DNA from 2 places in the Micromonospora sp. NPDC004704 genome. Region 1 is predicted to be linked to the other one. Evidence: predicted binding sites of a transcription regulator. Region 1 holds the regulator's gene; the other holds the start of a gene.

Evidence for each region. Region 1 encodes HspR, which represses chaperone genes until heat shock. Its sites were predicted from a motif close to TTGAGTNNNNNNNACTCAA; they were not measured.
Region 2: lon (endopeptidase La) is a predicted target of HspR. The motif match lies at 1,333-1,351, and genes of this name have one in related genera.

The regions. Positions count from the first base shown of each region.
Region 1 is NZ_JBSGCD010000005.1:83,206-86,614, reverse strand. Features, by position in the region: gene ACWEFB_RS08565 (cation:proton antiporter) at 1-779, shown strand, start outside; gene ACWEFB_RS08560 (hypothetical protein) at 951-1,382, shown strand; gene ACWEFB_RS08555 (heat shock protein transcriptional repressor HspR) at 1,683-2,123, opposite strand; gene dnaJ (molecular chaperone DnaJ) at 2,150-3,355, opposite strand.
Region 2 is NZ_JBSGCD010000011.1:225,120-228,528, forward strand. Features, by position in the region: gene ACWEFB_RS18130 (ABC transporter substrate-binding protein) at 1-416, opposite strand, end outside; gene ACWEFB_RS18135 (excalibur calcium-binding domain-containing protein) at 610-1,200, opposite strand; gene lon (endopeptidase La) at 1,374-3,409, shown strand, end outside.

The DNA of each region.
Region 1 (3,409 bases):
AAACCCCGGTCATCCTCTCGATCCTGGTCATCGAGGACCTCGCGATGGCGCTCTACCTGCCGCTGGTGACCGCCCTGCTGGCCGGCATCGGGCTGTTCGGCGGGGCGCAGGCGCTGGCCATCGCGGTCGCCACGGTCATCGTGGTGCTGGTCGTCGCGATCAAGTACGGGCACATCATCTCCCGGATGTTCGCACCACAGGATCCGGAGGCGCTGCTGCTCGGCGTACTCGGGCTGACCCTGCTGGTCGCGGGCCTCGCGGCAGGACTGAAGGTCTCGGCGGCGGTCGGCGCCTTCCTGGTCGGCATCGCGCTCTCCGGGCCGGTCGCACACCACGCGACCGAACTGCTCTCGCCGCTGCGGGACCTCTTCGCCGCCGTCTTCTTCGTCTTCTTCGGGCTGGCCACCGACCCCGCCGACATGCCGCCGGTACTGCTGCCGGCGCTGGGGCTGGCCGTCGTCACGATGGGCACGAAGGTGCTGACCGGCTACCTGGCCGCCCGCCGGGTCGGGATCGCCCTACCGGGGCGCTGGCGTACGGGACTCGCACTCATGCCACGCGGCGAGTTCTCGATCGTCATCGCCGGACTGGCGGTCACCGCCACCGGCGCCGGGGTGGTGATCGAACCGCAACTCGCCCCGCTCGCCACGGCGTACGTGCTGATCACCGTGGTCAGCGGTCCGATGCTGGCCCGGCTGCCGGACATGCGCTGGTTCAAGGACTGGTTGCGACGCAAGGCTCAGGCGTCGGCGCTCAAGCCGGCACCGGCAGTCGACTGAATCGCCCCGGTACGGGGGACTCTCCGTACTTTTGACGTAACGGCTTGATGAAATGGCACGTCAGGGTTCTTCCCCAGATCGGCGGCGGCACGCTACCGTGTCGCCGCAGCAGGTGGTGGTGCGCGCGGGACGCTGAGTGTCCCGCGCTCGCGAGAGCGGAAGGTCGGCCCGGTGAGCGTGCAGCAGACCGCGTTCCAAGGCTTCTCCAACCCGGTGGACCCGTCTCCCACCGAGTTGCGTGCCTGGGCTTACCAGCCCGATTCGGTGCCCCTGCAATCCATGCCACAGGACTGGGACCTGCTGGTCTCCGGTGACCGGCTGATCACCACCCTGTTCGACCTGGCGATGGACCGGTCCTGCCCGGCCCGCCGGTTCGCCCTGCACTGCCTCTACATCTACGCGGCCGACGGCATCCGGACGAAGTTCCGTGCCCACCCCAAACGGCGGCTGCGCAAGCTGGTCGAGCAGGCCGAGCAGGGCGGCGACGAGCAGATGCAGGTCTGGGCGCACAACAGTCGGGTGCTGCTGGCCAAGCCGGAGCTGTTCAACTACCACGACTGGTGCGAGGGCGGCCTGGTCCGCCAGAACCGCCGCCTCGCCTGACCGAGCGACCACCACCGGCATGTGCGCCCCGAAGCGGCCGGCACCCCCCATTCATCCTGCCCCCACCCCACCCTACCAACGCGACGATCTTGCAGTTGTGGTGGTTCACAAGCGTGGACGAAATACGCGAATTGGGGCGCCACAACTGCAAGATCGTCGCGAGGGTGGGGCGGGGCGGTACGGGCCGGGACCCCCCGTGGATCCCGGCCCGTGCCGGCATCCTCAAGGTAGGGCAGCGCCCCGCACTTCCGGGGGGAAATGCGGGGCGTGGTGGTATCCGAACGGCTCGAACGGGTCGGGTCAGCGGGGACGGGGGCGCCAGACGACCAGGGCGGTCGAGACCTGGTTGGTCGGTACGAGGTCGCGGCGCGGGAACGGGCCACTGGCCGCTGCGGCCTCCAGCTCGGCGACCCGCCGGTACGCGTGCTCCAGCTCGGCTTCCATCTGCGCCATCCGCTGCTGCAACTCGTCGACCAACTGCTCCAGGCCGATGATCCGCTTGATGCCGGCGAGGTTGACCCCGTCGTCCTGACTGAGTCGCTGCACCTCACGCAGCAGGGCGACGTCGCGCACGCTGTAGCGCCGCCCACCGCCGGCCGCCCGGCCGGGCTGGACCAGCCCCATCCGGTCGTACTGGCGCAACGTCTGGGGGTGCATTCCCGCCATCCGCGCCGCCACCGAGATCATCAACACCTTGGCATCGGACGACGTCTCGACCGAGATGATGAATTCCTCAGTCATCGCCACTCACCTCCGCATCACGACCGCTAGTTAACTCGACGCACCCGGGCGTCGAGATGTTCCCGACCGGCCGGAGGAGTCTGCTTGGCGAACAATTCCAATGCTTCACGGGCCTCGGGAGAGACCTGCGCCGGCACCGTGACCTCGACCGTCACCAGCAGATCGCCGGCCTGGCCGTCGCGGCGGGCGACACCCTTGCCCCGGGCCCGCAGGGTCCGGCCGCTCGGTGTGCCCGGCGGCACCCGCAGGGTCACCGCACCGTCCATCGTGGGCAGCCGCAGGTCGGTGCCGAGCACCGCCTCGGCGATGGTGATCGGGACGGTCAGTGTGAGGTCGTCACCGCTGCGCCCGAACAGCTCGTCGTTGCGTACCTTGACCAGCACGTAGAGGTCACCGGCGGAGCCGCCGCGCTCGCCCGGCTCACCGCGCCCGGCAAGCCGGATCCGCTGGCCGTCGGCCACCCCACCCGGGAACCGTACGTTCAGGGTGCGGGTCTTGGTCACCCCGCCGGTGCCGAGGCACTCGGGGCACTTCTCCTCAACCACCGTGCCGACGCCCTGGCACTCGCGGCACGGCTCGGAGAAGCTGAACGAGCCCTGGTTGCGGGTGACCACACCGGCACCGTGGCACTGTGGGCAGGCCCTCGGCTGGGTGCCGGGCTTGGCACCGTCGCCGTGGCAGGTGTCGCAGACGCCCGGCGCGCGCAGGGTCAGGGGCAGGGTGACCCCGCGTACGGCGTCGTTGAAGTCGAGTACGACCTCGGCCTCGACGTCGCGCCCCCGAGCCGGGCCACGGGCCCGTGGCGGCGCACCGGCGGCACCGCCACCGGAGAAGATCGAGCTGAACAGGTCGGAGAACCCGGCACCGCCGAACCGACGGTCTCCGGCACCGCCGGCACCCGCCTGACCGGCGTTGCCGAACAGGTCCGACACGTCGAACGGGTAACCGCCGGCGCTCGGCTGGCCGCTGCGGGCGTTGCGTCGGAACGCACCCGAGCCGAACAGCGAGCGCATCTCGTCGTACTCCCGGCGTTTGCGCTCGTCGGAGAGGACGTCGTACGCCTCGGAGACGGTCTTGAACCGCTCCTCGGCCTGCGGGTCACCCGGGTTGTGGTCCGGGTGCGACTCGCGGGCGAGCTTGCGGTACGCCTTCTTGATCTCATCGGAGGAGGCGGACTTACCCACACCCAGCGCGGCGTAGAAGTCCTTCTCCAGCCAGTCCTTGGAACTCATCTGTCGTCCACCCCCTTCCTCGCGTCGTGATCGGGGCGTACCGCGTCCGCCGCA
Region 2 (3,409 bases), on a different contig from region 1:
GCGCTCGACTTGATCGGGCTGCTCTCCGGCACGACCACCCCGGCGAAGTCCTTGCCCGGGGTGCCGGTGGAGGAGGGACCCGGCGCCACGATCTTGAGGGGGAGCCCGCGGGTCTGTGCGAGCAGCAGCGAGGTGTTGTTGCTGAACCCGAACTGGAACTGGCCGGAGAGTACGGCCGGGACGATGGCGGCACCGCCCTGGGCCAGTTCGAGCTTGACCTCGAGCTTGCGGTCGGCAAAGAATCCCTTTTGGACGCCCAGGTAGATCGGCGCCACGTCCAGGATCGGAATCACCCCGACGGTGATCTTCGTGGCCTGGTCCCCGGCCCCGCTGTCGGTGCTCTCGCCGTCTCCACCACCGCCGCAGGCGGTGAGCAACATGGCGGCGGCCAGGACAACGGCAAGTTTTCTACGCATCTGGTGCTCCCGATCCGGCCGAAAACACGTAGCTTCCGGCCAACCCCGTGCGAATCGTGAGGATGGATTCCTCTATGGACCCTAGAGACGGTCGGACGGGCGGTCAACAAACAGCCGATCGGAGCCGCTGGGCAGCGGATCGTCGACCGGCGTTGCGCCGTCCGGTGGCCGGGCCGATGCCGTACGGGCCGGCTCAGTCCTTGTCCTTCTCGCACGCGATGCCGTCGCCGTCCCGGTCCAGCCTGGCCGAGTAGCCGGGATCGCCCCGGTGCAGCGGCGTGACACCCGCCCGGCGGGCCTGGTTGCAGTTCCGGTAGACGACGGCACCGCCCCGGCCGGGCTCCGGGGTCGGCGCGACGACGGGTTGGACGATGGGCGAGGTGGTGGCCGTGGTCGCGCTCCGGGTGGTTCCGATCTGCGGCCGGGGCTGGGCCGGCGGCGCGGGGGTGGTCGGTCGGGTTGTCGTCCGGGGCGTGGGGGGTGCCGGCGGCGCGACCTGCACCGGCGCCCTGGCGGCACCGTCCGGTGCCAGCGCGGTCGGGGTCTGACCGGCGAATACGGCGCTCAACGTGGCCGCTCCCACCCCCAACGTCAGGACCAGCAGCAACGCGAGGAGCCAGATGCGTCGGCGGTTGGCGCCGATCCGGACAGGAACGGCGGCGGTGGGCGAGGGGTCCGCCGGGCGGGGGACCGCCGAGCGGTAGCGGCCCGCCGCCTGGTTACCTCGCCCGTACGCGAACGCGCGGGGTTCCTGCCGCTGGTTGTCGAGGGGCGGCTGGCTCACCAGAGCAGGTTACAGGTGCGCTCAGCGAAGCCGGCCGATGGCTGTCGACGCGTCCGGGAACGATCAGACCGGTCGTCGCCGGCCCGGATGTGGCCTGCGCCACAACACGGAACACGGGGCACGGTTTGTTACTTGAGTCGTACAGGCTCAACTCAAACGATGGCAGGTGTTCGATGGCAACTCTTCCGGTTCTGCCCCTGACCGACGCAGTCCTGCTGCCCGGGATGGTCATCCCGGTGACCCTCGACCCGAGCACCCAGGCTGCCGTCGACGCCGCTCGCGCGGCGGGTGACAAGAAAGTTCTTGCGGTGCCCCGGGTGGACGGGGAATATGGCTCTATGGGCGTTATCGCCCTGATTGAGAAGGTCGGTCGGCTGCCTAGCGGCGAGCCGGCTGCCGTGGTCCGTGGCATGTCCCGGGCCCGGATCGGTTCCGGCGTGCCCGGACCCGGAGCGGCGCTCTGGGTCGAGGCGACCGAGCTCGACGAGCCCGCGCCGACCGGCAAGGCCAAGGAACTCGCCCGCGAGTACAAGGCCCTCACCACGTCGCTGCTCCAGGAGCGCGGCGCCTGGCAGGTCATCGACGCCCTCGAGCGGATGACCGACCTGTCCGAACTCGCCGACTCCTCCGGGTACGCCTCGTGGCTCACCCTGGCCCAGAAGACCGAACTGCTCTCCGCGCCCGACGTGACCACCCGACTGGAACTGCTCGTCGGCTGGGTTCGCGACCACGTCGCGGAGCAGGAGGTCACCGAGCAGATCAACTCGGAGGTACGGGAGGGTCTGGAGAAGTCCCAGCGCGAGTTCCTGCTCCGCCAGCAGCTCGCCGCGATCCGCAAGGAACTGGGCGAGGACGAGCCGGACGGCTCGGCCGACTACCGGTCCCGGGTCGAGTCCGCCGACCTGCCCGACAAGGTACGCGAAGCAGCCATGCGCGAGGTCGGTCGGCTGGAACGGGCCAGTGACGCCTCCCCGGAGGCCGGCTGGATCCGCACCTGGCTGGACACCGTACTGGAAATGCCCTGGACGACCCGGACCGACGACAACACCGACCTGGCCTCGGCCCGTGAGGTACTCGACGCCGACCACGCCGGACTGAGCGACGTGAAGGACCGGATCCTGGAGTACCTGGCCGTGCGCAACCGTCGGGCCGCCTGCAACCTGCAGGTGGTCGGCGGCCGTGGCTCCGGTGCGGTGCTCGCCCTCGCCGGTCCGCCCGGGGTGGGCAAGACCAGCCTCGGCGAGTCCGTCGCCCGCGCGCTCGGCCGCAAGTTCGTCCGGGTCTCGCTCGGCGGCATCCGCGACGAGGCGGAGATCCGGGGTCACCGGCGCACCTACGTCGGTGCGCTGCCCGGCCGGATCGTCCGGGCACTGCGCGAGGCGGGTTCGATGAACCCGGTCGTGCTCCTGGACGAGGTCGACAAGATCTCCGCGGGCTACGCCGGTGACCCGGCCGCCGCCCTGCTCGAGGTCCTCGACCCCGCCCAGAACCACACCTTCCGGGACCACTATCTGGAGGTCGACCTCGACCTCTCGGACGTGCTCTTCCTGGCCACCGCCAACGTGGTCGACTCCATCCCCGGCCCGCTGCTGGACCGGATGGAACTGGTCACGCTCGACGGCTACACCGAGGAGGAGAAGGTCGCCATCGCCCGCGACCACCTGCTGCCCCGGCAGCTCGAGCGGGCCGGCCTCACCGCCGAGGAGTTCAGCGTCAGCGACGAGGCCCTGGGCCAGGTCGCGGCCGAGTACACCCGCGAGGCGGGGGTACGGCAACTGGAGCGGGCCCTGGCCCGGATCCTGCGCAAGGTCGCGGTCGCGCTGGCCACGACCGACGAACCGGTACGGGTCGACACCGACAACCTCAAGACCTACCTGGGACGGCCCCGGTTCACCCCGGAGTCGGCCGAGCGCACCGCCGTACCGGGCGTGGCTACGGGTCTGGCGGTGACCGGTGCCGGTGGCGATGTGCTCTTCATCGAGGCGACCAGCATGGAGGGCGAGCCGGGGCTGACCCTGACCGGCCAGCTCGGCGACGTGATGAAGGAGTCGGCGCAGATCGCCCTGTCGTACCTGCGCTCGAACGGCCGCAAGTTCGGGCTCGACCCGAACGCGCTGGCCGGACGCCGGATCCACCTGCACGTACCGGCGGGTGCGGTGCCCAAGGACGGCCCCAGTGCCGGCATCACCATGGTCACCGCGTTGGCCTC